3 regions of the Blastococcus sp. SYSU D00695 genome follow, and region 2 is predicted to be linked to each of the others. Evidence: riboswitches for the same ligand, from Rfam matches in the RefSeq annotation. Region 2 holds a riboswitch; each other region holds the start of a gene.
The links. A riboswitch is a leader RNA that binds a small molecule or an ion and turns the genes downstream of it on or off. The one in region 2 is predicted to bind cyclic di-AMP.
Positions count from the first base shown of each region.

Region 1 (9,253 bases), 170 kb from region 2:
ACGTACGCCGACGCCGGCAACGCGGCCAGCCGGCGGGCGTCCAGCGCGTGCCGGGTCGCCCCGGTGGCCGGCAGCACCATGACGAGGACGTCGGTGCACGCGAGCTCGGCCTCCAGCTCGTCCTCGGCCACCACCGGGAACCCCGCCCGCTCCCCCGCGCTCCGGGCCACGCCGCGCACCGAGGCGCCCAGCGCCCGCAGCACCGGGGCGAGCGTCGCGCCGATCGACCCGAAGCCCCACACCAGCACCCGCGCGCCCAGCAGCGTGGTCACCGGGCCCTCGGGGTGCAGCGGCTGGAGGCCACCGAGCTCCCGCGCCCACCGGTGCGCCGCCTGCGCCCGCGCGGCGGCCGGCAGCCGGCGCACCAGGGAGAGCACCAGCGCCACGGCGTGCTCGGTGACCGGCGCGTCGTGCAGCCCCGCCCCCGAGGTGACGGCGACGCCGGCCGGGAAGCCGGCCGCCAGCACCGCGTCCGGCCCGGCGGCCAGCGACTGCACCCAGCGCAGCCGCGGCATCTCCCCCGCCACGGCGGCCAGGTCCGCCGGCCGGTTGCCCCACACCACGAGGGCCTCGGCATCGCGGTGCCCGGCGGGGACCGGCGCGGCGACCGGGTAGGTCACCGCGGTCACCCCGGCCGGCAGCTCGGGGGCCAGCGGCAGCGAGTCGGGCAGCAGGAGCTTCACCGGCCCCGCCACACCGGCGGCCGCTTCTCGGCGAAGGCCGACGAGCCCTCGCGGGCGTCCTCGCTGTCGAAGACGCCGCGGGTCAGCTCCGCCTGGCGCGCCCAGCCCTCGTCCCAGCGCCAGTCCGCCGCCCCGCGGGCGACGGCCTTCGTGGCCGCCACCGCCAGCGGGCCGTTGGCGGCGATCGTCGCCGCCAGCTCCAGCGCCGCCGCCAGCGCGCCGCCCTCGGGGGTCACCCGGTTGACCAGCCCCATCTCCGCCGCCCGCGCCGCCGTCACCGGCTGCCCGGTGAGCAGCAGCTCCATGGCCAGCGCCTGCGGGATGCGCCGCGGCAGCGCGAGGGCCGCCCCGCCGGCCGCGACCAGCGCCCGGGTCACCTCCGGCACGCCCAGGCGGGCGGTCTCGGCCGCCACGACCAGGTCGCAGGCCAGCAGCAGCTCGAACCCGCCGGCCAGCGCCCAGCCCTCGGCCGCCCCGATCAGCGGCTTGCGGGGCGGGGTGATCGTGATGCCGCACAGCCCCCGGCCCTCGATCGTCGGGCTCTCGCCGCGCAGGAACGCCTTGAGGTCCATGCCGGAGGAGAACGTCCCCCCGGCGCCGGTCAGCACACCCACCCGCAGGTCGTCGGAGGCGTCCAGCTCGTCGGCGGCCGCGGCGACCGCGCGGGCGACCCGGGCGTCGAGCGCGTTCCTCGCCGCCGGCCGGTTGAGCGTCACCACCAGCACGCCGTCCCGGCGCTCCACCAGCACCACGTCGTCGTCCACCACGCGGGACCTCCCTCCTCGACCCGGGACGCGGCCGCGCCCGGCGGGCCCATCGTGGGGCATCCGCGGCGCCGTCGCCGCGCGTGCCCGACGATGGCGGGACCGTCCCCGACGCAGAACGGAGCCCCGTGTCCGACGCGCCGCCCCCCGCCGACGCTCCCTTCGCCGACGACTTCGACGGCAGCGACCTCGATCCCGCCGTCTGGGTCCCGCACTACCTGCCGCAGTGGAGCTCGCGGGCGGCCTCCGCCGCCGCCTACGAGGTCACCGGCTCCGGCCTGCGGCTGTACCTCCCCGAGGAGCACCCGCTGTGGTGCCCCGACGACCACCCGCCGCTACGGGTGTCGGGCGTGCAGTCCGGCGTCTTCTCCGGGCCGGTCGGCAGCACCGTCGGCCAGCAGCCCGTCCGGCCGGGGGCGGTCGTCCGCGAGGAGCAGCCGGCGCACTGGGGGTGGACGCCGCGCTACGGGCGCCTCCAGATGCGGGCGCGGGCGACGCTGACGCCGCGGTCGATGGCCGCCTGGTGGCTCGTCGGCCTGGAGGACCGGCCCGAGCGCTGCGCGGAGCTGTGCGTCATGGAGGTGTTCGGCGACGCGCTGGGCCGGACGCCGGAGGGCCGCCCGACCGCCGCCGTCGGCATGGGCGCCCACGCCTTCCGCGACCCGCGCATGGTCGAGGACTTCGCGGCCCCGCGGCTGGAGATCGACGTCACGCAGTTCCACACCTACGCCCTCGACTGGCACCCCGACCGCGCCGACGTGCTGGTCGACGGCGAGGTGGTGCGCACCGTGCACGTCACGCCCGACTACCCGATGCAGACGATGCTCGCGGTCTTCGACTTCCCGGAGCGGGCGGTGCCCGGGGAGCCGTACACCGAGCCGGAGCTCGTCGTCGACTGGATCCGCGGCGAGCCGGCCCGTTGACGCCGGCACTCAGTCGAGCAGCGGCCGCAGGTTCTCGGTCCACACGTCGGCGCCCACCCGCACCACCAGCGCGGTGACGACGACGAGGAAGGCGACGCGGATGAAGCGGCTGCCGCGCGCGGTCGCCGTCCGCGAGCCGAGGTAGCCGCCCAGCACGTTCGCCGTCCCCATCAGCAGGCCCAGGCCCCAGAGGACCGACCCGTGCGAGGCGAACACCAGCAGCGCCCCGACGTTCGTGGCCACGTTGACGATCTTGGCCTTGGCGCTGGCGGCGAGGAAGTCGTAGCCCAGCAGGGACACCATCGCGAACACCAGGAACGAGCCCGTGCCGGGCCCGAGGACCCCGTCGTAGAAGCCGATGACGGCGCCGATGCCGGCGGCGGTGCCGTGGTGACGGCGGCCGGCGTACCGCAGCGCCGTCGCCTCGCCGAGCGCCGGGCGCAGCGCGGTGAACAGGCCGATGCCCACCAGCGCCACCACGATCACCGGCTTGAAGACGGCGGCCGGCAGCAGCGCCGCCACCGAGGCCCCGGCCGCGCTGGCGACCAGCGCGAGCCCCGCCATGGGCAGCGCCGTGCGCAGGTCGGGGTGCACCCGGCGCGCGTAGGTGACCGCGCTGGTGGTGGTGCCGAACACCGACGACAGCTTGTTGGTGGCCAGCGCCTGCACCGGGCTCAGCCCGGGCACCAGCAGCAGCGCGGGCAGCTGGAGGAGGCCGCCGCCGCCCACGACGGCGTCGATCCATCCGGCCGCGAGCGCGGCGAGCAGCAGCAGCGCGAGCGTGGTCCCCGTGAGCCCGTCGGGCAGCAGGACGTCGGTCATCCGCGCCTTCTCACCAGCTGCCCTCCCACGGACACGACACGGCCCCGGCGCGGGGGATCGACGGCCACGCCGGGACCGGTGGCCCGGTGCTACCCCGCGAGAGGGCGGTGAACCCTCCTCGGACCAGTCTCCCGGCAGGCCCCGCCCGGGGCGGCCCGGGGTGGTCGCCCCGCGCCCGCGCCGGGCCGCGCCCGCCCGGGCCGTACCCTGGACCGGCACGGGCCCGGCCCGGATCACCCCGGCCCGGACGACCTGGCCCCGCGCCGCAGCGCGGTCCGCCCACCCCAGGGCGTCGACCCCCGCGCGCCCCGTGCACCCGACGTCCCCGCCTGCGAAGGACCCGCCCCGCCCGTGAGCTCACCCCAGTCCGCCACCGCCCGACGCCGCGACCGCTCCCGGCGCGACTCCCCCGCCCGCACCGCCGCCCGGGAGGAGCGCCTGGCCCAGGAGAGCTGGGTCGAGGGCGCCGCCCCGAGCCTGCCGGTGCGGTCGGTGCGCCCCGAGGAGGTCGTGTTCCACCTCGGCCCCACCAACTCCGGCAAGACCTACGAGTCGCTGCAGGCGCTGGCCGCCAGCGGCTCCGGCGTCTACGCCGCGCCGCTGCGCCAGCTGGCGCACGAGGCCTACGCCAAGCTCTCCGCCGGGCTGCCGCCGGGCACGGTCGGGCTGTCCACCGGCGAGGAGGAGATCGACCCGGGCGCCCCGATCGTGTGCTGCACGGTGGAGAAGGCGCCCATGCGCGGCGAGCTGCTGGTGCTCGACGAGTCGCACTGGGTGGCCGACCCCGAGCGCGGCCACCACTGGGCGCGGCTGCTGCTCACCGGCGAGTACCGGGAGATGCACCTGATCTCCGCCGCCGAGGCCTACCTGCTGCTGCGGCCGCTGGTGTCCGACGCCGAGCACCTCACGGTGGTCAACCACAAGCGGCTGTCCCGCCTGGACGTGCTGCGCGCCCCGGTCCGCCCGGAGACCGTCCGGCCGCAGACGCTCGTGGTCGCCTTCAGCCGCAAGAACGTCTACGCCGTCGCCGCCGCGCTGCACGCGCACCGGCCGGGCCGGGTCGGCGTCCTCTACGGCGCGCTGCCCCCCGCCACCCGCCGCGAGGTCATCGAGCAGTTCACCGACGGCGAGTTCGACGTCCTGGTGACCACCGACGTGATCGGTCACGGCATCAACGTGCCGGCGACGACGGTGCTGTTCGCCGAGACGACGAAGTTCGACGGCGAGCGGGTGCGCCCGCTGCGCTCGTGGGAGACCGCGCAGATCGCCGGCCGTGCCGGCCGGTACGGGCTGACCGGCCACGGCCAGGTCGGCGTGCTCACCGGCGTGGTGGGGCTGCGCCCGGACCAGCGGCTGCTGGCCGAGGGCGCCGCGGTCGCCCGCGGGGACGCTCCCAGCGACCTTCCCCGGCGCGCGCCGCGCCTGCGCCCGGAGCTCGACGACCTCGGCGCGTCCGAGCCCGCCGACCTGCCCGAGGCGCTCACCCGCTGGATGGCGTGGGCGCGGGCGGCCACCCGCGACGAGGCGATGACCGCCGACGACGTCAGCAGCCTGGTGCTGCGGGTGCAGGCCCTGCTCCCGCTGCTGCGCGGCCCGCTGGGCGCGGCCGGCGACCTGGACACGGTGTGGCGCCTGGTCAGCCTCGCCATCGACTACGACCCGCCGCGCCGCACCCGCTGGCTCACGCTGGCCCGCGCCGCGCTCGAGCACGCCGTCGGGCTGCCGGTTCCGCCGGAGACCGTGCTGCCCGACGTCCCGCGCGGGGGCACCGTCGAGGACTTCGAGCAGGCCGCCGCGGCCGCCCGGGACGCCCAGACGCTGCTCCGCCGCTTCCCCGGCGTGGCCGGACTCGACAGCGACGACGCCGCCTGGGTGGAGGAGGAGTGCGCCGAGAGCATCTCGCTGCTGCTCCCGCGGGCGATCTCCTCGGTGCGGGCGGCCGCCTGCCGCGACTGCGGCCGCCCGGTCGCCCCGCAGTTCACCACCTGCCGGCCGTGCAGCGCGCCCGCCGGCCGCGGCGACGACGACCGCCGTCCCGGGGGCCGCCGCGCCGCCGGTCGGGCCGCCGGCCGGGCGCTCGGCGGGCGGCAGGGCGGGCCGCGGGGCCGGTCGCGCCGGGGCTGACCCCGGCGCCCGGCGGTCAGGCCGTGTCGGGGGTGATCGTCGTCCGGGAGCGGTACTCGAGGTCGCCGTACTCCGCGGCGTGCCGGCCCATCCAGGCGGCGACGAACGGGCACAGCGGCAGCACCCGCATCTGCTCGCCCCGGATCGAGTCCAGGGCGCGGCGCACGAGCTCCGAGGGGATGCCGCGCCCCGCGAAGCCGGGCAGCACCTCGGTGTGGGTGAGGACGACGAGCTCCGGCGTCCGGATGTACTCCGCGATCGCCGCGAGCTCGCCGTCGACCCGCGCCTCGAAGCGGCGCCGGTCCGGCGCCTCCGTCACGTCCACCTGCACGGGGAGCCCTCTCCGTCGTCCGCCGCCCGCCGGGTCAGCGGTAGTTCACGTGCACGTGGTCGTAGTGGTTGGCCGTGGCGCCGCCGCGGTCCTCCATCGTCGACCACGAGCCGCCCGGTGACTGCAGGATCCGCTGCTCCCAGATGATGTACTCCACGCCCAGCTCGTCCCAGTGCGCGACGTGGTACGCGACGATCGCGTCGCCCAGCGACGCGTTCGTCAGGACCATGTAGTCCAGCGCGTTGCCCGACGGGTGCCCGTGCGGGTCGGTCGCGCTCGGCCGGGTCCCGCCGAGGGTGATCGAGCCGGCGCCCGGCACGTTGCTGACGACGACGTCCGCGGCAGCCTGCACCCGCGAGGACACCGGGCCGGCCGTGTTGTTGATGCGCGCCACCGCGGTGGCGGCGGTGCTGGCCGCCACGGCCGCCGACCCCCCGCCGCTGCCGCCGGCGGTCCCGCGGGACTGCGCCGCCGCGGCCTCGGCGGCGCGGGCGGCGGCCGCCTCGGCCTCGGCCTGCGCCTGGGCGGCCGCGGCGGCCGCCGCGGCCTCGGCGGCGGCCCGCTGCTGGTCGAGGACCGCCTGGTCGGCGGCGGCCTGGGCCTGCGCGGCGGCGACCGCCTCGGCCTCGCGGGTGCCGCGGCTGGCGGCCAGCTCCGACAGCGGCTGCAGGTCCGGCTCGGCGGCGGCGGGCGTGCTGTGCGCGGTGAGGCCGAGGGCCTGGGCGACGCTGACCGAGCCGCTGACGTCGGCGTCGGCCTCGGCGTGCGCCGCCGGGTCCACGCCGATCAGGACGTTGACCAGGACGGCCCCGGCCGCGGCCACCCCGAGGTAGACCCCCGGTCGGCGGCCGACGACGGCGCGGGAGCGGCGGCGGGCCGACGCGCGGCGGGCCGCGCGGTCGGGAGCGGCCGGCAGCACCTCCGTCGGGACGGCGGCGGTCTCGGTGACCGCGTCCTCGGTGGAGGCGGCGGCGGGGGCGGTGCTGGGCTGGGCAGGGTGGGACACGGGGAGGGCTCCGGGGGTGCGCGGGCAGCGGCGAGCTGCGGATGTGCGGGGGCAGCGGCGACCGGACCGGCGCACGACCCCGGCAGCCTCCGGGCGGAGGGCGGGGCGGTGGCGGTCGGCGGGTCGCGGGGCCTCAGCCGCGCGGGCGCACCCGGCTGCGGGAGTACGGGGTGCGGCGGGGTCGTGCGGGGGTACTCAAGCGCGCCACGTGGCGGCTCTCCGTTTCTTCCGTCGGCCGCCTACCGAGTTAGCTGACGGGTTCGGGCGGGAAGCGGCCCTACCCGTCCCCGGACGTGCGGGACGGGATTCACCCCAGTACTGCGGTGGGTCCCCGGCTCGCCCCGGAGGGCGACTCGGCGGCGTCCTCCGGTAGACCCCGGACGGGGCCCCTGGGGCCGGAGGGACGCGGCCACCGTAGACGCGTTACCGGGTCGTGACAATCGCGGCGGCCCGCGCCCGGGACCGCGGGCACCACTCCCGGCCACGCCGCCGCGGCCCCGGCCGGCGGGGCCCCCACACCCCGGCCGGACCGCCGTGACCAGCCGCCCCGGCGCCCCGTGCGACCGGCGGGCAGCGGCGGGACGACCGCCGCGACCGGCGCCCGACCACCCCCGCCGGACGGCCGGGGCCGTGCGGAGCATCACAGCGCGGACCCGTCCGGGTGGCCGGCGGGCCCGCGCTGCGCTCCGGAACGGGTGACGGGCGGGCCACTGCTGTCAACGGGGCGCGACGGGATCGGTAAGTTGCCGACCCAGCGGGCCGCAGCGCGCACGTCGGGAGGCGCGCTCAGTGGATGTCCCGCGAGGGAGAGGTGCAGTCGTGGCAGCCGTTGACGCCGTGCTCGACGAAGCAGGGGTGAAGAACAGTCGCGTCCGCGACTTCGTCCGCCAGTGGGCAGAGCACACCGGTGCCGCCCGGGTGGAGGTGGTCAACGCCTCCGACGACGCCCGGCTGATCCAGGAGGCGCTGGAGGCCGGGGAGCTGCTGCCGGCCGGGGAGGGCCGCTACTACTCGCGCAGCCACCCGAAGGACACCGCCCGCTCCGAGGAGCGCACCGTCGTCGCGACCAACGACGAGGCGGACAAGGGCGTCTACAACAACTGGAAGCCGGCGTCGGAGATGCGCCCGCTGCTGACCGAGCGCATGAAGGGCGCCTCGGCCGGCAAGACGATGTACGTCGTCCCCTACCTCATGGCCCCGCCCGGGTCGCCGCTCGAGCAGTACGCCACGGGCGTCGAGCTGACCGACACGCGCACGGTCGTGCTGCACATGAACCGCATGGCGCGCGTCGGCGTCCAGTACGTCAACGACCTGGCCGACCAGGACAGCTTCGTCCGCGGCGTGCACGTCACCGGGAACCTGGACGAGCTCGGCCACGGCACCGCCGACGACCAGCGGTACTTCGTCACCGTCGCCGACGAGCGCACGATCCTGCACTACGGCTCGTCCTACGGCGGCAACGCGCTGCTGGGCAAGATCGCCCACGGCCTGCGCCAGGGCGCCTACGACGGCTGGCGGTCCGGGGAGTTCCTCGCCGAGCAGTTCATGCTCCTGGGGATCACCGACAAGCAGACCGGCCGCAAGTACCACGTCTGCGGCGGCATGCCCAGCGCCTCGGGCAAGACCAACCTGGCGATGACGCTGGCCCCCGACGTCCTCGGCGACCGCTACCACGTCACGTTCTACGGCGACGACATCGCCTGGCTGCGGGTCGACCCCGAGGACGGGAAGATCTACGCGATCAACCCCGAGTACGGCGTGTTCGGCGTCGCCAAGGACACCAACGAGGCGACGAACCCCACGGCGGTCGAGGCGATCACCGAGGGCACCGGCACGATCTTCACCAACGTCGCCTACAACGAGCAGACCGCCGACGTCTGGTGGGAGGGCAAGACGCCCGAGCCGCCGGCCGACGTCACCGGCTGGCGCGACTGGCAGGGCGCGCTCATCAGCGAGCGGTCCGAGGCCGACCGCGGTGCCCCGTGGGCGCACCCGAACAGCCGGTTCACCACCACGCTGGCCAACGTGCCCAACCTGGCGCCGGACTTCGACAGCCCCAAGGGCGTGCCGGTCGACGCCATCATCTTCGGTGGCCGCACCCGCGACCGCGAGCCGCTGATCCGCGCGATCACCGACCTCGCCGAGGGCGTCTACGACGGTCTCACCCTGGGCGCCGAGGCGACCTTCGCCGCCGAGGGCACCGAGGGCGTGCTGCGCTACGACCCGATGTCGATGCGCCCGTTCATGGCGACCCCCGAGGCCACCTACGCCGCGCACTGGCTGAAGGTCATCGGGGCGGCGAAGGAGCAGCCGCTCTTCGCCCACGTGAACTGGTTCCAGCGCGACCCGCAGGACGGCCACTTCCTGTGGCCCGGGTACCGGGACAACCTGCGCCCCCTGCTGTGGCTCATGCAGCTGAAGAACGGCGAGGTCACCGGCCGGCAGACCCCGGTCGGCATCGTGCCGCTGCCCGAGGAGCTCGAGCTCGACGGCGTCGACCTGCGCGACGGCGACCTGGAGAAGCTCCTCACCATCGACACCGAGCGCTGGTGCCAGGAGATGGGCCACCGCGAGGAGCACCTGAAGCTCTTCCCGGGCAT
Region 1 covers NZ_JBJGZP010000002.1:25,501-34,753, forward strand. The annotation lists gene ACI781_RS01635 (NAD(P)-dependent oxidoreductase) at 1-683, opposite strand, end outside; gene ACI781_RS01640 (crotonase/enoyl-CoA hydratase family protein) at 680-1,450, opposite strand; gene ACI781_RS01645 (glycoside hydrolase family 16 protein) at 1,576-2,370, shown strand; gene ACI781_RS01650 (sulfite exporter TauE/SafE family protein) at 2,380-3,192, opposite strand; gene ACI781_RS01655 (helicase-related protein) at 3,544-5,316, shown strand; gene ACI781_RS01660 (GNAT family N-acetyltransferase) at 5,333-5,647, opposite strand; gene ACI781_RS01665 (hypothetical protein) at 5,682-6,653, opposite strand; cyclic di-AMP (ydaO/yuaA leader) riboswitch at 6,875-7,022, opposite strand; gene ACI781_RS01670 (phosphoenolpyruvate carboxykinase (GTP)) at 7,473-9,253, shown strand, end outside.
Region 1: another riboswitch for cyclic di-AMP. It lies ahead of ACI781_RS01665 (hypothetical protein); the one in region 2 lies ahead of ACI781_RS02460 (aggregation-promoting factor C-terminal-like domain-containing protein).

Region 2 (9,253 bases):
CTGCACGGCACCGGCTGGCAGCACACCTTCCTCGGCGCCGCCGCGGTGGGCGTGCTGGTGGCGGTGCTCGTCCTGGGCACCCTGCGCGACGCCCCGCCGGGAACGGTCCGGCCCGCGGCGCCCGGGCTGGCCGCCGTCCGCGAGGGGCTGGTGCAGACCTGGCGCGAGTCGGGCACCCGCATCGGGCTCTACACCCACCTGGTCACCCAGTTCTCCGGCACCGTGTTCGCCCTGCTGTGGGGCTATCCCTTCCTCACCGCCGGGGAGGGGCTGGCGCCGGGCACCGCCGCCGCGCTGCTCACCCTGCTGGTGGTCGTCGGGATGGTCGTGGGCCCGCTGCTGGGCCGCCTGTGCGGGCGCTGGCCGCTGCGGCGCTCGGTCCTGGTGTTCGCGATCCTCGCCGCGACGGCGGGCACCTGGACCCTCGTGCTGCTGTGGCCCGGCCGGGTGCCGCTGCCGGTGCTGGTCCTGCTGGTCGTCGTCCTGGGCACCAACGGGCCCGGGTCGATGATCGGGTTCGACTTCGCCCGCACCTGGAACCCCGCCGAGCGGCAGGGCAGCGCCAGCGGGGTGGTCAACGTCGGCGGCTTCCTCGCCTCGCTGCTGACGATCCTGGCGATCGGCGCCATCCTCGACGTCCTCACCCCGGGCGCCTCCACCGCCTACGACCGCGACGCGTTCCGGGCCGCCTTCGCCGTCCAGTACGTCTTCTGGGCCGTCGGCCTGGTCGGCGTGGTCCGCCACCGCCGCCTGCTGCGCGACCGGCTGGCCCGCGACGGCGTGGTGCTGGCCCCGCTGCGGGTGGCCGTCGCCGCCCGGCTGCGCGGCGGGTCCGCCTACCGCTGAGTCCCGCCCCGGACCCGCGCGCCGACCGGTCGCCCCGCGGGCGGCCGAGGGGCATGGTGAGGCGCATGAGAGGACTCGCCCGCACCGCCGCGGCCGGCCTCGGCGCAGTCGCCGCCGTCGCCGTCCGGGACCTCGTCCAACGGCAGCACGCCGTGCTGCGCAACTACCCCGTCGTCGGGCACGCCCGCTACCTGCTGGAGCGGATGGGCCCGGAGATCCGCCAGTACCTCGTCGCCGGCAACGAGGAGGAGCGGCCGTTCACCCGCGACCAGCGCCGGTGGGTGTACGCCTCGGCCAAGAAGCAGAACAACTACTTCGGCTTCGGCACCGACAACGACCTCGAGCACACCGCCGGCTACCCGATCATCAAGCACACGACGTTCGGCACCGCCGTGCCGCCGTCCCACCCGGCGTCGGCCGAGGACGTGCCGCTGCCCTCGGCGAAGGTGCTCGGCGGGCCGCGCGGCAGGCGGGCGGCGTTCCGGCCCCCGTCGGTGGTCAACGTGTCGGCGATGAGCTTCGGCTCGCTGTCGGGGACGGCGGTCGAGGCGCTCAACCGGGGCGTGGCGCTGGCCGGCTGCCTGCAGAACACCGGCGAGGGCGGGCTGTCGGTGCACCACCGGCACGGGGGCGAGCTGGTGTTCCAGATCGGCACCGCCTACTTCGGCTGCCGCGACGAGCAGGGCCGGTTCGACATGGCGCGTCTGCGCGACGTGGTCGCCGGTGCGCCGGTGCGGGCGCTGGAGATCAAGCTGAGCCAGGGCGCCAAGCCGGGCCTGGGCGGCGTCCTCCCGGCGGCGAAGGTGTCGGCGGAGATCGCCGCGGCGCGCGGGGTGCCGGTCGGCCAGACCTGCGTCAGCCCGTCGCGGCACGCCGAGTTCCGCGACACCGACAGCCTGCTGGACTGGGTGGAGCTGCTGGCCGCCGAGACGGGGCTGCCGGTCGGCATCAAGGCCGCCGTCGGCGACATGGGGTTCTGGGACGAGCTCACCGAGCTCATGGCGACCACCGGCCGCGGGGTGGACTTCGTGACGATCGACGGCGGCGAGGGCGGCACCGGCGCGGCGCCGATGGTGTTCGCCGACTCGGTGTCGCTGCCCTTCCAGCTCGGCTTCACCCGCGTCTACTCCACGTTCGCCCGCCGCGGGCTGCAGGAGCAGGTGACGTTCGTCGGCGGCGGCAAGCTCGGCCTGCCCGACAACGCGATCGTCGCCTTCGCGCTCGGCTGCGACATGGTGAACGTCGGCCGCGAGGCGATGCTGGCGATCGGGTGCATCCAGGCGCAGAAGTGCCACACGGACACGTGCCCGACCGGCGTGGCCACGCAGAACGCCTGGCTGGCCCGCGGCCTGGACCCGGCGCTCAAGTCGGTGCGGCTGGCCAACTACGTCGCCACGCTGCGCCGCGACCTGGTGAAGGTCGCCGAGGCCTGCGGTGTCGAGCACCCGGGGTTGATCGGCACCGGGGCGGTGGAGCTGCTCGACGGCCGGACGTCGTCCACCCCGCTGGGCGAGGTGTACGGCTACGAGCCCGGCTGGGGACTGCCCTCGGCGGCCGACCGGGCGGAGATCACCCGCATCATGCGGGCCGAGGCGCCCCACGGCGGCACCGCGCCGGCGTCGGCGGACGCCCGGCGCTGAGGCATGGGAGGCCATCCCCACGTCCTGACCGGCCGGGTGCGGGGATGGCTTCCCATGCCTCGAGGGGCCGTGACCCGTCAGCCCCGGCCGAGCAGCCGGTCGAGCGGGACGACGTCGGCGAACGGGTCGGCCGGCCGGGACGACACCGGGCGACCGGCGACCAGGTCGGCCAGCTCCCCGCCGGCGCGCGCGATGCGGGTCGCCAGGCCGCCGGAGGTGTCGGCCCAGTCCTCGGCGGCGGCGAAGACCGCCGTCGGCACGGTGGCGGTCCGCAGGAAGGCGAACAGCGGCCGCATCGCGTGCTCGAGCACCAGCGAGTGGCGGGCGCTGCCGGCCGTCGCGCCGAGCAGCGTCGGCGTGCCGGTCAGCGCGTCGGGGTCGAGCACGTCGACGAAGGTCTTGAACAGCCCGCTGTAGGAGGCGGTGAAGACCGGCGTGACCGCGATGAGCCCGTCGGCGCCGGTGACCGTGTCGATCGCGGCCCGCAGGCCCGGGCCGGGGAACCCGGTGACCAGGTGGTCGGCCAGGGCGCGGGCGTGCTCGCGCAGCTCGACGACCTCGACGGTGGCGTCGTCGCCGTGCCGGCCCAGGGCGTCGACGGTCGCGGCGGTCAGCCGGTCGGCGAGCAGCCGGGTGGACGACGGCGTGCTCAGGCCGGCAGTGACCACGGCGAGGGTGCGGGTGGTCATCGCACGGTCACCTCCTCGGGGGTGCGGTCGGGGGTGCCGGGGACGGTCGCGGCGCGGGCGGCGACGCGCGCGGCGTGGGTGGGGGCGTCGGGGACGGCGGCCGGCTTCAGCGCGGCGAACTCGCGGCGGAGCACGGGGACGACCTCCGCGCCGAGGATCTCCAGCTGCTCGAGGACGGTGCGCAGCGGCAGCCCGGCGTGGTCGACGAGGAACAGCTGGCGCTGGTAGTCGCCGACGTAGTCGCGGAACCCGAGCGTGCGCTCGATGACCTGCTGCGGGCTGCCGACGGTCAGCGGGGTGTCGCGGCTGAAGTCCTCCAGGGACGGGCCGTGGCCGTACACCGGCGCGGCGTCGAAGTAGGGCCGGAACTCGCGGACGGCGTCCTGGCTGTTCTTGCGCACGAACACCTGGCCGCCGAGGCCGACGATCGCCTGCTCGGGGGTGCCGTGGCCGTGGTGGGCGAACCGGTCGCGGTAGAACTCGACCATCCGCCGGGTGTGCTCCGGCGGCCAGAAGATGTGGTTGGCGAAGAAGCCGTCGCCGTAGTAGGCGGCCTGCTCGGCGATCTGCGGGCTGCGGATGGAGCCGTGCCAGACGAAGGGCGGGACGCCGTCCAGCGGCCGCGGCGTCGAGGTGAAGCCCTGCAGCGGCGTGCGGTGGCGGCCCTGCCAGTCGACGACCTCGGTGTCCCACAGCCGGCGCAGGAGCGCGTAGTTCTCCACCGCCAGCGGGATGCCGTCGCGGACGTCCTTGCCGAACCACGGGTAGACCGGCCCGGTGTTGCCGCGGCCCAGGGTCAGGTCGACGCGGCCGCCGGAGAGGTGCTGCAGCATCGCGTAGTCCTCGGCGATCTTCACCGGGTCGTTGGTGGTGATGAGCGTGGTCGCCGTCGACAGCTGCAGCGTCGAGGTCTGCGCCGCGATGTAGGCCAGCGTCGTCGTCGGCGAGGACGAGAAGAACGGCGGGTTGTGGTGCTCGCCCAGCGCGAAGACGTCGAGACCGACCTCCTCGGCCTTCCGCGCGATCGCGACGATCGCCCGGATCCGCTCCGCCTCGCTCGGCGTGCGCCCGGTCGTGGGGTCGGCCGTGATGTCGCTGACCGAGAAGATGCCGAACTGCATGTCACTCGCCTCTTGGGTTGAGAGTTCAACTACTGCCGCCTGCAACGGGCCGGCGGGCCGGGGGATTCCCGGGCGCCGGCACCCGGACGGACGCCGGTGGGTGACCGGCCGGGCACGCCCGGTGCGACACCCGCGTCGTGGCCGATCCGAGACCTGCCGGGCGCTCCCGCAGCCGCCACCGCTGGGCATCCTTCCCCCACCGCGGCACGGGGGCCGGGCGCGGTGGGGGAGTGCGAGGGGGACGTCGATGTCGGTGCACGCTGCGGTCCGGCCCGGTCCGGGCGCCCTCGACGCCCTGCTGGGCACCGAGCCGACCTTCCGGGGGGCGCTGCGCGGCTACGACCGCATGGAGGTCGACAACTACGTCGCCTGGGCCGAGACGGAGATCGCGGTGGCCCGCCGCGAGAACGACCACCTGCTCACCCGCTTCTCCGCCTGCTCGGCGGAGCTCGCCGACGCCCGCCGCCGGCTCGCCGGGGTGGACCGGGGGGACGCCGACCCGGTGCAGGAGCTGCTCGTGCGCGCCGCCGAGCACGCGGCCGCCCTGACCGCCGCCGCCGAGGCCGAGGCCGACCGGATCCGCGGGGCCGCCCGCGCCGAGGCCCGCGCCCGGCTTGCGAACGTCGCCGTCCTCCGGCAGGCGGTGGCCGCCGTCCGGGACGAGACACTCGCCACACTCGCCGCCGAGCGGCGGGACCGGGCCGCGGCCGAGCGGGAGTCCGCCGGGCGCATCGCCGCGCTGGAGGCCGAGGTCGAGCGGCTGCGCCGCGAGCGCGACGCCGCGCACGCGGCGTCGGCCCTGCTCGGGGAGCGGATCGAGGATGCGCTGCAGGTGGTCACCGCGGGCGTGCCCGACCTGCCACGGCCGGCCCGCGCGAGCTGACGGGGTCGCCCGCCGGTTGCCGCAGCGCGACCGAGAGCTCACGCAGCGTCCGCGTCCGGTCGCATCCCGGGGTGTGTGGGACCACTGGGGCGAGATCCGTCACGCACCGGATCCGGGGGCAGGGATTGTCACGGCGCGGTAACGGCACCTAACGTGGCTGCGTCCGGCCGGTCGTCTCGTCCCCATCCGGGGAGTTCGGCCGGACGCCGCCGAGTCGCGACCGCCTGGTGCGGGAGCGAGCCGGGGACCCACCGCAGTACTGGGGTGAATCCCGCCCGCCGAGTCCGCTCGGCGCGCGGGTAGGGCGCCTTCCCTCCCGAACCCGTCAGCTAACTCGGTAGGCGGCCACGGAAGAAACGGAGAGTCTCCGCATGCCTCGCCTCCGGGCTCACGCGGCCCGCAGGTGCCGCCGTCCGCGCGCGCTGCCCGTCTAGCGCCGCCGACCGCCGCCTGCACCGCCCCGGGCCGGCGCCGCCCCGTCGCGCCCCCGGACCACCCCGAAGACACCAGCACCGTCCGTGCGCCCCCTCCAGGAGGGGGTGGCCGACGCGTGCGCGCTCTCCCACGGAGTACCTCCCGCATGTCGCCCCGCTCGCTCTTCCGCACGTCCAGCCGCGCCCCCCGGGCCGCCCGCAGCGGCTCGCCGCTGGGCCCGCGCCGCCCCGGCCTGCTGCTCGCCGCGGCCGCCGCCGGCGGCGTCCTCGTCAGCGTCGTCGCCACCGGCGAGACGCCCGCCTCCGCCGACGCCGCCGCGCCCGAGTCGGTGAGCGTCGCCCAGGCGCTGGGGATCGACGGCGTGGCCCCCGCCGCGGCCGCCTCGCCCGACCTCTCCTCGCTCGGCGACCTCGCCTCCTCCCGGTCCGAGCGGGACGAGCAGGCGGTCGCCGCCGCCCTCACGCAGCAGGCCACCGACCAGGCCGAGCTCGACCGCCGCGCCGCCGAGGCCGCCGCCGCCGAGGCCGCCGCGCGCGCCGCCGCCGAGGCCCAGGCCGCCGCGGAGGCGCAGGCCGCCGCGGACGCGCAGGCCGCCCAGCAGCAGCAGCGGCAGGCGGCCGCCCCCGCCGCGTCGTCCTCCGGTGGTCAGGGCTCCTTCAAGGACTACGCGATGTCGCGGGTCGGCAGCGGGTCGGAGTTCACCTGCCTGGAGAACCTGTGGGGCCGCGAGAGCGGCTGGAACCCCACCGCGCAGAACCCGACGAGCACCGCCTACGGCATCCCGCAGTTCCTCGACTCCACCTGGGCCGGGACCGGCATCGCCAAGACCAGCGACGGCTACCGCCAGATCGACGCCGGCCTGATCTACATCGACAGCCGCTACGGCAGCCCCTGCGGCGCCTGGGCCCACTCCCAGTCCACCGGCTGGTACTAGAAGGAGGACCCCCTCGCCCCCCACGCCCCGCTCCGCGCGGCGCGGGCCCCTGCGAGGGGGCCGTTCCAGCACGTCACGACGCTCGCGGCGGGCCCCTGCGGCGGGGCCGTTCCAGCACGTCACGGCGCGCGGCGCGGGCCCCTGCGAGGGGGCCGTTCCAGCACGTCACGACGCTCGCGGCGGGCCCCTGCGGCGGGGCCGTTCCAGCACGTCACGGCGCGCGGCGCGGGCCCCTGCGAGGGGTCGCGCCGGGCGTGGTGAGGTGAGGGCCGTGCCGCCCGACGTCGTCCCCGCCGGTTTCATCCGCGCCCACACGGCGGTCCGGTCGCCGTCCTCGGTCCCCGAGGTGCGGCTGCACGTGGCCGACGACGTCGTCGCCCTCTGGGAGGCGATGGAGGTCTCGGCGGGCGGGGCGGGCGACGCCCCGCCGTTCTGGGCGGCCGCGTGGCCGGGCGGCCAGGCCCTCGCCCGGTTCGTCCTCGACACCCCCGGGCTCGTGGCGGGCCGCCGGGTGCTCGACCTGGGCGCCGGCAGCGGCCTGGTCGCGGTCGCGGCCGCGCTGGCCGGCGCCACCACCGTGCTCGCCAGCGATGTCGACCCGTTCAGCCGCACGGCGATCGAGGTCAACGCCGGCCTCAACGGCGTCCGGGGGATCACCGCCCTGGGCGACGTGCTCGGGCAGCCGGCGCCCCCGGTGGACGTCGTCCTGGCCGGGGACGTCTGCTACGACCGGGAGATGACCGAGCGGGTGGTGCCCTTCCTCGACCGGGCCCGGGCCGCCGGCTGCGCGGTGTACGTCGGCGACCCCGGCCGGCCCTACCTCCCGCACGAGCGGCTGGTCGAGGCGGCGGTGTACGAGATCCCCGAGACCGAGGGCCCCGGCCTGCGCCGGACCACGGTGTGGCGCCTGCCCTGATCGTGGAGGTCGCCTCTCGACGCCGTGTCGAGCGCGTCGACACCCGCTAGCGTCGCGTCCATGGCCGAGCCCCACCTCGCCGAGCCCCACCGCGCCGAGCCGGGCACCGCGCGCGGCCGGCGGGTCCGCCGACCCACCGGGGACGACCGGGAGCGGGCCCTGCTGGCCACCGCCGAGGCGCTGCTCGAGCAGCGGCCCCTGGCCGACATCTCGGTCGACGACCTGGCCCGCGGCGCGGGCATCTCGCGGTCGACCTTCTACTTCTACTTCGCCTCCAAGGAGGCGGTCGTCCTCGCGCTGCTGGACCGCGTGGTCGCCGAGGCCCGGGCGGCCCGCACCGCCGCGCTGGCCGGCGCGACCGGCGCCCGCGCGGCCTGGCGGGCGGCCCTGGTCACCGTCCGCGACACCTTCCGCGACCACCGGGCGCTGACCGCCGCCGCCACCGAGCTGCTCGCGGCCAGCCCCGAGGTGCGGGAGCTGTGGTCGGCGGTGATGGAGGGCTTCGTCGCGGAGACGGCGGCGGCGATCGAGGCCGAGCGGGCCCGGGGTGCGGCCCCGCCGGGGCCGCCGGCGCGCGACCTGGCGGTCGCCCTCAACTGGATGAACGAGCGCGTGCTCCAGGTGTCCGTCGGCGGGCACGGGCCCGGGCTGGCGGACGACGCCGCCGTGGACGTGCTGCTGACCGTGTGGCTGCGGACGATCTACGGCTCGGACGAGCGGCCGGGCTGACCCCCGGCGCCCCCGACAGGCCGTTGATCGACTCGACACCGTGTCGACAAGCGTTCCGGCGGGGGGCACGATGCCCGGAGGACCACGGAGAGCGGGAGCCCCATGACTGCCGAGACCGCAGAGCACGTCGACGTCCTCATCGTCGGAGCCGGGCTGTCCGGCGTCGGCGCCGCCTGCCACCTCGAGCGGGAGCGGCCGGGCACCGGCTACGCGATCCTCGAGGCCCGGGCCGCCATCGGCGGCACCTGGGACCTGTTCCGCTACCCGGGGATCCGCTCGGACTCGGACATGTTCACCCTGGGCTACTCGTTCCGGCCGTGGACCGACCCGCAGGCCATCGCCGACGGCCCCTCGATCCGCCGCTACGTCGAGGAGACCGCCCGCGAGTACGGCGTCGACCAGCGGATCCGCTACCGCCACCGGGTGCTGTCGGCGCAGTGGTCGTCGGCGGACGCGCGGTGGACCGTCACCGCCGAGCGCACCGACACCGGCGAGACCGTCACCCTCACCTGCTCGTGGCTGTCGGTGTGCTCCGGCTACTACCGCTACGACGAGGGCTTCAGCCCCCGGTTCGCTGGCGCCGAGACCTTCCGCGGGCAGGTCGTGCACCCCCAGCACTGGCCCGAGGACCTCGACGTGACCGGCAAGCGGGTCGTCGTCATCGGCAGCGGGGCCACCGCCGTCACCCTCGTGCCGAGCCTCGCCGGGCAGGCCGCGCACGTCACGATGCTCCAGCGCACCCCGACCTACGTGATCTCCCTGCCGGGCCGGGACAAGCTGGCCGAGTCGCTGCGCCGCGTCCTGCCCGAGCGCGTCGTCTACCCGGTGGTCCGCTGGAAGAGCCTGCTCGCGTCGATGGCCTCCTTCCAGCTGTCCCGCCGCCGCCCGGCCCTGATGAGGAAGGTGCTGCGCGCTGCCCAGGAGCGGCAGCTGCCGGCCGGCTTCGACCTCGACACCCACCTCACGCCGCCGTACGACCCGTGGGACCAGCGGCTGTGCGTCGTCCCCGACGGCGACCTGTTCCGCGCCATCCGCCGGGAGCAGGCGTCGATCGTCACCG
Region 2 covers NZ_JBJGZP010000002.1:196,488-205,740, reverse strand. The annotation lists gene ACI781_RS02485 (MFS transporter) at 1-846, shown strand, start outside; gene ACI781_RS02480 (glutamate synthase-related protein) at 912-2,486, shown strand; gene ACI781_RS02475 (FMN reductase) at 2,564-3,175, opposite strand; gene ACI781_RS02470 (LLM class flavin-dependent oxidoreductase) at 3,172-4,296, opposite strand; gene ACI781_RS02465 (hypothetical protein) at 4,544-5,179, shown strand; cyclic di-AMP (ydaO/yuaA leader) riboswitch at 5,391-5,538, shown strand; gene ACI781_RS02460 (aggregation-promoting factor C-terminal-like domain-containing protein) at 5,760-6,548, shown strand; gene ACI781_RS02455 (class I SAM-dependent methyltransferase) at 6,820-7,464, shown strand; gene ACI781_RS02450 (TetR/AcrR family transcriptional regulator) at 7,525-8,193, shown strand; gene ACI781_RS02445 (flavin-containing monooxygenase) at 8,296-9,253, shown strand, end outside.

Region 3 (9,253 bases), on a different contig from region 2:
CCACCCTCGGCGAGGTGCAGGTCGAGCAGACCACGGTCGCGGACCTCACCGCCCGGGTCCCGGTCCGCGGCACGGACCGGCCCGAGGTGGCCGCGCTCAAGGGCGACGAGCGGATGGCCGCCGTCCTGCACCGCGCCCTGTGGGGGGCGATCGCCAAGCCCGCCGAGGACGTGCTGGTGCCGCTCGCCGGTCGCCGCTACCGGGTGCCGGTGGAGCGGCTCAAGCGCGCCGTCGACGACCTGCGTCGCCGCGGCCGGGCCGACGACGACCAGCAGGTGCTGCACTACGCCGCCGGTCGCGAGCGGCTGGCCCTGCTCCTGGCCGAGGACGCCCGCCGCCAGCGGGAGGAGGACGGCGGGAGCCCGACCGACGCCGAGACCCGCCGCGCCGCCCGCAGCCCCGAGGTGCGCGCGTTCTGCGACGCCGTCTGGCCCGCCCGCGACGCCGCGGGCCTGGTCTGCGCGCTGCTGTCGGACCCCGTCCTGCTGGCGCGCGCGGCCCGGGGCGTGCTGGACGAGGACGAGCAGGCGGCGCTGCGGTGGCCGGAGCCGCCCCGCTCGGTGCGGACGGCGCCCTGGACGGCGGCCGACGCGGTGCTGGTCGACGAGGTGGCCGGCCTGCTCGAGCGCACCGGCGGCTACGGGCACGTGGTGGTCGACGAGGCCCAGGACCTGTCGGGGATGCAGTGCCGCGCGATCGCCCGCCGGCTGGCGGCCGGCTCGCTCACCGTCCTCGGCGACCTCGCGCAGGCCACCAGCCCCTGGTCGGCGGGGGACTGGGGCCCGACGCTGCGCGGGCTCGGCCGGCCGGGGACGACGGTCCGCCCGCTGACCCGCGGCTACCGGGTCCCCGGCGAGGTGCTCGACTACGCGAACCGCCTGTTGCCGGCCATCGCCCCCGGCCTGCCCGCCGCCACCGCCGTGCGGCGGGGCCCCGGGGCGCTCGCGCTGCGGCCGGTCGCCGACCTCGCCGGGCCGCTGGCCGAGGTGGTGCGGGAGCTGGCGGCGGCGCCGGGCTCGGTCGGGGTCGTCTGCGCCGATGCGGCGGTGCCGGCGGTGGCGGCCGCGCTCCGGGACGCCGGGCTGCCCGCGCAGGTGCTGACCGACGACGCCCCGGCGGCCCCGCTCGCCGTCGTCCCCGCGGGACTGGCCAAGGGGCTGGAGTTCGACGCGGTGGTCGTGGTGGACCCGGCGGCGGTGGTGGCGGCCGAGCCGCGCGGCCTGCAGCGCCTCTACGTCGTCCTCACGCGGGCGGTGAGCCGCCTGGTCGTGCTGCACCGCGGGGACCTGCCGGAGCTGCTGGCGGCCCCGCCCGCCCGGTGATGCGCTCGTCGAGGGCCTGGGTGAGCAGCCAGCCGCCGAGCAGCACCAGGTGCAGGAGGAACAGCCACAGCGCCAGCGCGACCGCCGCCCCGACGGGGGTGAGGCCGCCGAAGGGGGCGCCGAGGTCCAGCGGCAGGGAGAGGAAGAGCACGAACCCCTGGAGGAAGCCGGACAGGCAGGCCGCGGTGAACAGCGCCCCGCACAGCACCGCGGGCCAGCCGAGGCGGGTCGCCGCGACCACCCGGAAGCCCCACACCAGGGGCACGGTGAGCGCGAACAGCACCGAGTAGTAGCCGAGGGCGAACCGGCCGACGGCGGCGGCGGCGCCCGGCTCGGCGGCGAGGGACGCCATGCCGTCGGCGGCGAGCAGGAGCGGGTACAGCAGCAGCGGGGTGACCACCACCAGCGGCAGCCCGAGGAGCCGGCCGCGCCAGCCGGTCAGGGTGTCGGGCCGCGCGCTGAAGCGCAGCAGCGCCCGGCGCAGTCCCTCGCCGTACAGCGACAGCGGCAGCAGGGCGAGCAGGAAGCCGAGGAGGTCCATGCCCAGCCCGGCGTCCACCAGCCCGCGGACGGCGCCCGGCGCGCCGAGCTGTGAGGGCAGCAACCCGGTCAGGCTCCCGGTCAGCCGCGACACCTCGTCCGCGCCGGCCAGCGCCCCGGTCAGCCGGACGGCGACCAGCAGCAGCGGCACGACCGCGATGCCGGCGTAGAAGGTCAGCCCGGCCGCGATGAGGGCGAGGTCGCGGCCCTGCAGCCGGGCGCGCGCGGCGGACGCCAGGAACCGGGCCTCCGCGCCCACGCGCGCCCGGGACCACGCGCTGCCCCGCGGCGGCGGGGCGGGGTCTGTGCTCAGGCTCCGGACCCGATCGCGGTGCTGCGGGCCGGCGGGCCCCCGGCCACGTTGCCGGAGCCGCATGCGCCCTGCGGCGCACGGGAGGCGGGGACGGCGGGCGGGCGGGCCGGGGCCGGTCGGGAGAGGGGCATGCCGGGTGGGTGCGCGGCCGGCGGACCGGGCAAACGCCGCGGCGGGCCGGGAACGCGCTCCGGGCGGCTGGTCGGGAGGCGGTGCCGGGTCGTGCCGGGGCGGCCGTGTGATCGGGGCGGCCGCGTGATCGGGGCGGGCTCGTGGGCGAGGTCACGCCGGCTCCGCGCGGCGGCCCGGGCGAGCGGCGCGGGCGACGGGCGGCGCCGGTCCGCCGCGTCGGCGCAGGTCAGGCGGGCGGGCGCGGGGACGGCGTCCACCGGCGCGGGAACTGCACGGGGTCGGTTGCTCACCGTGAGCGAACGAATTACACGCTGGTGATTGTCACGCCGCCGTAACGGCCCTTACGGTCTGTGTGTCCGACGGGGCGCAGCGTCACCGACCTGGGTGACACCCCACGGACGCCGTCGAGCCGGCCGACCCTCGGGGACGCCGGGCCGGGGACCCACCGTAGTCCCGGGGTGCAGCGCGCGCGGGCGACCGCGGGCGCCGGGCGAACTCCCGCCCGAACCCGTCAGCTAACCCGGTAGGCGGCCGTCGGAGAATTGGAGAGCCGCCGCACCATGGCGTCCGCTGAGCGCGTCTTCCCCGCGCGCCCGCACCACCCCCGCCGCCCCGCCGCCCTCCGCCGGGCGCTGCTGCTGGCCTCCTCCGTGGGCGTCGCCCTCGGCGCGACCCTCGTGCCCGGCTCCGCCGCCGCCGAGGAGCCGCAGACCGCGGCCGAGGCCGCCGAGCTCATGGCCGCCCGCGGGCACGAGCTGGAGGGGGTCACCGAGCAGTTCAACGAGGCCCGCGAGCAGCTCGCCGCGCTGCAGGCCGCCGCCGCCCAGGCGCAGGCCACCGCCGACCAGGCGCAGGCCGCGGTCGCCAGCGCGCAGCAACAGGTCACCGGCGTGGCCCGCAGCGCCTGGACCGGCGACAGCGGCGGCTCGCTGGCCGCCCTGCTCACCAGCGACTCCGCCGACGAGTTCCTCGACCGGGTCAGCGCCCTCGAGCTGGTCGCCGACCACCAGAGCGGCGTCCTCGTCTCCGCCGTCACCGCCGGCGACGCCGCGGCGCAGGCCCAGGCCGCCGCCACCCAGGCCGCCGCCCAGGCGCAGCAGACCTACGACGCCGTCGCCGCCCAGCAGGCCGCGCTCGAGGCCCAGATCGCCGAGTACCGCGCCGACTTCGACCGGCTGACCGCCGCCGAGCGGCAGGCCGCCCTCGCCGCCTCCGCCGCCGCGCACGCCGAGACCACCGCCAGCCGGGACGAGCGCGACGCCCCCGCGGCCGCCGCCGGGACCGACGCGCCCGCCACCCCGGTGGTCGGCGGCAGCGGCGCGGCCTCGGTGGCCGTGAGCACCGCCATGGCGCAGCGCGGCAAGCCCTACGTGTGGGCCGCCGGCGGCCCCGGGTCCTTCGACTGCTCGGGGCTCACCCAGTACGCCTTCCGGGCCGCCGGGATCACCCTGCCGCACTCCAGCCGGCTGCAGTCCCAGATGGGCCAGCCCGTCTCCCGCGGCAACCTGCAGCCCGGTGACCTGGTGTTCTTCTACAGCCCGGTCAGCCACGTCGGCATCTACATCGGCAACGGCCAGATGGTGCACGCGCCGACGTCCGGCGACGTCGTGAAGGTCGCCAGCATCGACTCCATGGGCGGTTACGCCGGGGCCCGCCGCATCGCCGGCTGAGCTCGCCCCCCGGCCCGCCCACTCCGGGGCGGGCCGGGGGAGCCGCGTCAGCCGACCCGCAGCAACAGCCCCCAGACGAAGCGGGCCGGCCGGCCGTCGGGCAGCGCCACCTCCCAGTGCGCCGGCGCCGGCGCGCCGACGTGCCGGGTCCCCGGGACGGCCGCCACGTCGTCCACCACGTGCTGCCACACCAGCAGCCGGTCGCCGCGCGCCGCGGGGACGCCCGAGCCGGGACCGCGGACCAGCTGCTCGTCGAGGACCTCGCCGCCGGGCCCGCTGACCACCCGCCAGCGCAGCTGCGGCCACAGCGGCAGCGGCCACTGGCGCAGCTCCAGCACGAGGTCGCCCTCGGGCCGCTCGACGCAGGTGTCCGGCGGCCCCAGCACCGCCGTCCGCAGGGCGAGCCCGCGCGGCGCCCGGGGGCTGTGCTGCAGCGCCTGCCAGCGGGTGTGCGCGGCGTGCGCCTGCCCGCGGGTCGCCCCGATCCGGGGCAGGGCCTCGGCGACCAGGTCGGGGCGGACGTCGGCCATCCGGCGCAGCAGCACGAGGCAGAACTCCCGCCGCGCCAGCCCCCGCACGCGCCCGACCCTGCCACGCAGGTCACAGTCCCGACCGGGGACCCCGCGGGCACCCCGGTCGTTGAGCTGCGCGGACCCGTCGCCGTCGAGAGGGAGCCGATGACCCCCCGCACCGCCGTCCAGCTGTTCCGCGCCGTCGCCGTCGCCGAGGCGCTGACCTGGATCGGGCTCCTCGCCGGCATGTACGTGAAGTACGTGCCGGAGACCTCCGAGGTGGGGGTGCAGGTGTTCGGGCCGATCCACGGCGCGGTGTTCGTGCTCTACGTCGTGGACGCCCTGGTGACCGCGCGGCGGCTGCGCTGGTCGCCCGGCACCACGCTGCTCGCGCTCGCCGCGTCGGTGCCGCCCCTGGCCACCGTGGTCTTCGAGGTGTGGGCCCGCCGCTCCGGCCGGCTGGGCGAGGTGGCGACGACGGCCTGACCCCGCCGCCCCCGGGGCGCTGGCCTACGGTCGCCGTCATGCCCGAGCCCGTGCTGCCCTCGACCGCCCGGACCCTGCTGGCGCGCACCGCCCGCGTGCAGCGCGACGGCCGCGTCCCGGGCCTGGTCGCCGGCGTGGTGCGCGACGGCGGCCTCGTCTGGTCGGCCGGGCGCGGCGAGGTGCCCGGGCCGGTGCTGGACGTGCAGTACCGGCTGGGGTCGATCAGCAAGACCGTGACCGCGGTGGCCGTGCTGCGCCTGCGCGAGGAGGGCCGGCTCGGGCTGGACGACCCGCTGGAGACCCACGTGCCGGGGACGCCGCTGGGGGAGCGGACGGTCGGTCAGCTGCTGTCGCACCTGGCCGGCGCGTCCGCCGAGAGCCCCGGCGGCTGGTGGGAGCGGGTGCCCGGCGGGTCGCTGGCGGACCTGCGGCTGCGCGAGGAGCAGGTGGTGCTCGGCGCGGCCCGGCGGTTCCACTACTCCAACCTCGGCTTCGGGCTGCTCGGCGAGCTCGTCGCCCGGCACCGGGGCCGGCCGTGGGCCGACGTCGTCCGCGACGAGGTCCTCGCCCCGCTGGGCATGACCCGGACGACGCCCCGCCCGCAGCCGCCCGCCGCGGCCGGCACCGCGGTGCACCCGTGGGCGGACGTCGTCCTCCCCGAGCCGGAGCACGACGCCGGGGTCATGGCGGCCGCCGGTCAGCTGTGGGCGCCGCTCGCCGACCTCGCCCGCTTCGCCGTCTTCCTGCTCGGCGACACCGGCGACGTGCTCTCCCCCGCCACGCTGGAGGAGATGGCCGTGCCCGCGGGCGTGGACTCCTCCTCGCCCGGCTGGTCGGCCTACGGCCTGGGGCTGCAGGTGATGCGGGTCGACGGGCGGGTGCTCACCGGGCACGGGGGCTCGATGCCGGGCTTCCTGGCCGGCGTCTTCGTCGACCGCGAGGAGGGCACCGGCGCGGTCAGCCTGGCCAACACCACCGCCGGCATGGAGCCGCTGTGGCCGGGACTGCTGGCCGACGTGCGGGCCGCGGAACCGCGGGTGGTCGAGGAGTGGCGGCCGGCCCCGCCCGCGGTCGAGCTGGACCTGCTCGGCGTCTGGTACTGGGGGCCGGCGCCCTACGTGCTGCGCGCCGTCGGCAGCGGCCTGCTGGACCTCGCCCCGCTGCCGGGCCGGCCGGGACGGGCGAGCCGGTTCGCCCCGCGCGGGGACGGCACCTGGCTGGGCCTCGACGGCTACCACGCGGGCGAGACGCTCCGGATCGCCCCGGACCACCTGGACCTCGGCACGTTCGTGTTCACCCGCACGCCCTACGACCCCGAGGCGCCCGTGCCCGGCGGCGTGGACGAGCGCGGCTGGCGCTGAGCGCCCCCGCGCCCGCCCGCCCCCGCGCCCGCCCCGGGTCCCCTCGAGGCGGCGCCCCCGAGGTATGGGAAGCCATCCCCACGTCCCGGCGCCGCAGACGTGGGGATCGCTTCCCATGCCTGGAGGGCGGGCGGGGGTGAGGCCCGGTGTCAGGGGCGGTCGAAGGCGTCCATCGTCGACTTCAGCACCGCGCCGTAGACCAGGTGCGGCACGAGGTCGGCGGCCCAGTCGGTCGCCGACCACGTCCGCGGGTCGGTGACGCCCAGCACCGTCATCGGCCCGTTCGCGGTGACCAGCACACCGGCGGTGGTGAGCAGCGTCCCGACCAGCCACTGGGAGCGGAAGCCGGCGGCCCGGACCAGCCCGGTGAGGACGCCGACGCCCACCCCGGCGGCCAGCCCGGTGAGCGGCCCCAGGCCCTGCACCCGGTTGCGCCGGGTCTCCTCGTCGCCGGGGACCGTCACGTGCGCCCGCTCGGCCAGCACCTCGACGGTCCGCTCCGGGGTGGAGCTGCTCCCGCGGCCGCGCACGGCCATGTCCACGTAGGTGACGGCGTTCAGTGCGGTGCTGGCCGCGCCCCCCGCCGCCGCGCCCCGCAGCGCCCAGCCGAGGGGGCTGATGCCGCGCCGTCCCTTGCCGGTCGTCCCGACCGGGGTCCGTCTCGCCATGGCGGTGGCGGTACCCCCGCCGCCGTCCCGCACACCGCCGGCTGGCGGCCGGGGCGGCGCGGGCGGACGCTGGCGGGCGTGGGCCACGGGGACGGCGGGGACGGCGACGGGGACCGCGACGGGACCGACCTCGACCTACGGCTGGAGCGGCGGATCGCGGAACTCCTCGACGCCCGGGCCGCCGGCGCCTCGATCTGCCCGTCCGAGGCCGCCCGCGCCGTGGACCCCGGCGGCTGGCGGGAGCTGATGCCGGCCGCGCGCGCGGCAGCGGGACGGCTCGCGGCCGCCGGGGAGGTCGAGGTCACCCAGGGCGGTGCGGTCGTCGACGTCGCGACCGCCCGCGGACCGGTGCGGGTGCGACGGCCCCGCTGAGCCCGCCCGCCGAGCCCGTCCGCCCGCTGAGCCCGCCCGCTGTGCGGGCCGCGCCGGACCGGGCCGCGCGCTCAGTCCGTCGCGCCGTCCGCCACGCGACGCAGCAGCGGGTCCACGCGGTGCTCGACGAGGTGGCGCATGGCCAGGGCGGTGTCGGTGCGCTCCACCCCCGGCATCCCGAGCACCAGCTCGCTGATCCGCCACAGGTCGTCGGCGTCGACGGCGGCGACGCGCACCAGCAGGTCGGCCACGCCCGACAGCGCCGTCACCTCCAGCACCTCGGGCAGCTCCCCCAGGGCGGTCCCGACGTCGGTCAGGCTGCGCTGCACGACCTGCACGGTCATGTACGCCTCCAGCCGGTAGCCGAGGGCCTCCGGCCGGACCCGGGCGGTGAACGGCGCGAGCGCCCCGCCGGTCTCCAGGCGGGCCAGCCGCGCCTGCACCGTGTTGCGGGCCAGCCCCAGCCGCTGGGACAGCGCCATGACCGAGGCGCGGGGGTCCTCCGCCAGGGCCTGCAGGAGGCGGGCGTCGGTGGCGTCGAGGGCCGGCACGGTGCGCAGTCTGGCATGCCTGGACGTCCAATGAGTGAGCGATCTGCGTTGGACGTCCGAGCATCCTTGCGCAGTCCTCCCACGGGGTGATGTGCTCGCGCACGGGGCGGGTCGTGCCACGATGATGTGAGTGACGCCACACCCCGGCGTCACCGCACGTCCCACCGACCGCGTCTCCGGCCACCCCGGGCACGCGGGAGTCGTCGAGGAGCAGCCCCATGCCCACGGTGCCCACCCCCGAGGTGGCCGGCCCGGTACCCGGCGCCGGTGCGCCCCACCTGCCCGCCCCGCCCGACCTCGTGCAGCTGCTGACCCCCGAGGGGCGGCGCGTGACGGACCCGGTCTACTCGATCGACCCGACCCCCGAGGAGCTGCGGGCGCTCTACCGGGACCTGGTGCTGGTCCGCCGCTGGGACACCGAGGCCACCGCGCTGCAGCGGCAGGGCGAGCTCGGCCTGTGGGCCTCGCTGCTGGGCCAGGAGGCCGCCCAGGTCGGCGCCGGGCACGCGCTGGAGGCGGGGGACATGGCGTTCCCCACCTACCGCGAGCACGGGGTGGCGTGGGTGCGCGGGGTGGACCCGCTGCACGTGATGAGCCTGTTCCGCGGCGTGGACAACGGCGGCTGGGACGCCGCGGCCACCGGCTTCAACCTGTACACGATCGTGATCGGCGCGCAGACCCTGCACGCCACCGGCTACGCGATGGGCGTCCAGCGCGACGGCGCCGAGACCGCCGTCCTCGCCTTCCTCGGCGACGGCGCCACCAGCCAGGGCGAGGTCAACGAGGCGATGATCTGGGCGTCGTCGTTCCAGGCGCCGGTCGTCTTCTTCTGCCAGAACAACCAGTACGCGATCAGCGCGCCGATCGAGCGGCAGTCGCGGGTGCCGCTGCACCACCGGGCGACCGGCTTCGGCTTCCCCGGGGTCCGGGTCGACGGCAACGACGTCCTCGCCGTCCTGGCCGTGACCCGCGCGGCCCTCGCCGCCGCGCGCGAGGGCCAGGGGCCGGTCTTCATCGAGGCGTTCACCTACCGCATGGGCGCGCACACCACCTCCGACGACCCGACCCGCTACCGGCTGGCCGACGAGCTGGCGGAGTGGGCGCAGCGCGACCCGATCGCGCGGGTGCGCACGTACCTGGCGGCCGAGGGCGTCGCCGACGAGGCGTTCTTCGCCGAGGTCGACGCCGAGGCCGAGGAGCTGGCCGCGCGGGTGCGGCGCGGCACGGTGCGCATGCAGCCCCCGCCGGCGGAGTCGATGTTCGACGAGGTCTACGCCGACCAGCCGCCGCCGCTGGCCGCCCAGCGCGAGCAGTTCGTGACCTACC
Region 3 covers NZ_JBJGZP010000011.1:111,735-120,987, reverse strand. The annotation lists gene ACI781_RS09810 (HelD family protein) at 1-1,322, shown strand, start outside; gene ACI781_RS09805 (YhjD/YihY/BrkB family envelope integrity protein) at 1,243-2,121, opposite strand; cyclic di-AMP (ydaO/yuaA leader) riboswitch at 2,709-2,852, shown strand; gene ACI781_RS09800 (C40 family peptidase) at 2,868-3,977, shown strand; gene ACI781_RS09795 (hypothetical protein) at 4,025-4,555, opposite strand; gene ACI781_RS09790 (DUF3817 domain-containing protein) at 4,655-4,975, shown strand; gene ACI781_RS09785 (serine hydrolase domain-containing protein) at 5,014-6,336, shown strand; gene ACI781_RS09780 (hypothetical protein) at 6,486-7,004, opposite strand; gene ACI781_RS09775 (DUF3253 domain-containing protein) at 7,083-7,376, shown strand; gene ACI781_RS09770 (Lrp/AsnC family transcriptional regulator) at 7,448-7,927, opposite strand; gene pdhA (pyruvate dehydrogenase (acetyl-transferring) E1 component subunit alpha) at 8,146-9,253, shown strand, end outside.
Region 3: another riboswitch for cyclic di-AMP. It lies ahead of ACI781_RS09800 (C40 family peptidase); the one in region 2 lies ahead of ACI781_RS02460 (aggregation-promoting factor C-terminal-like domain-containing protein).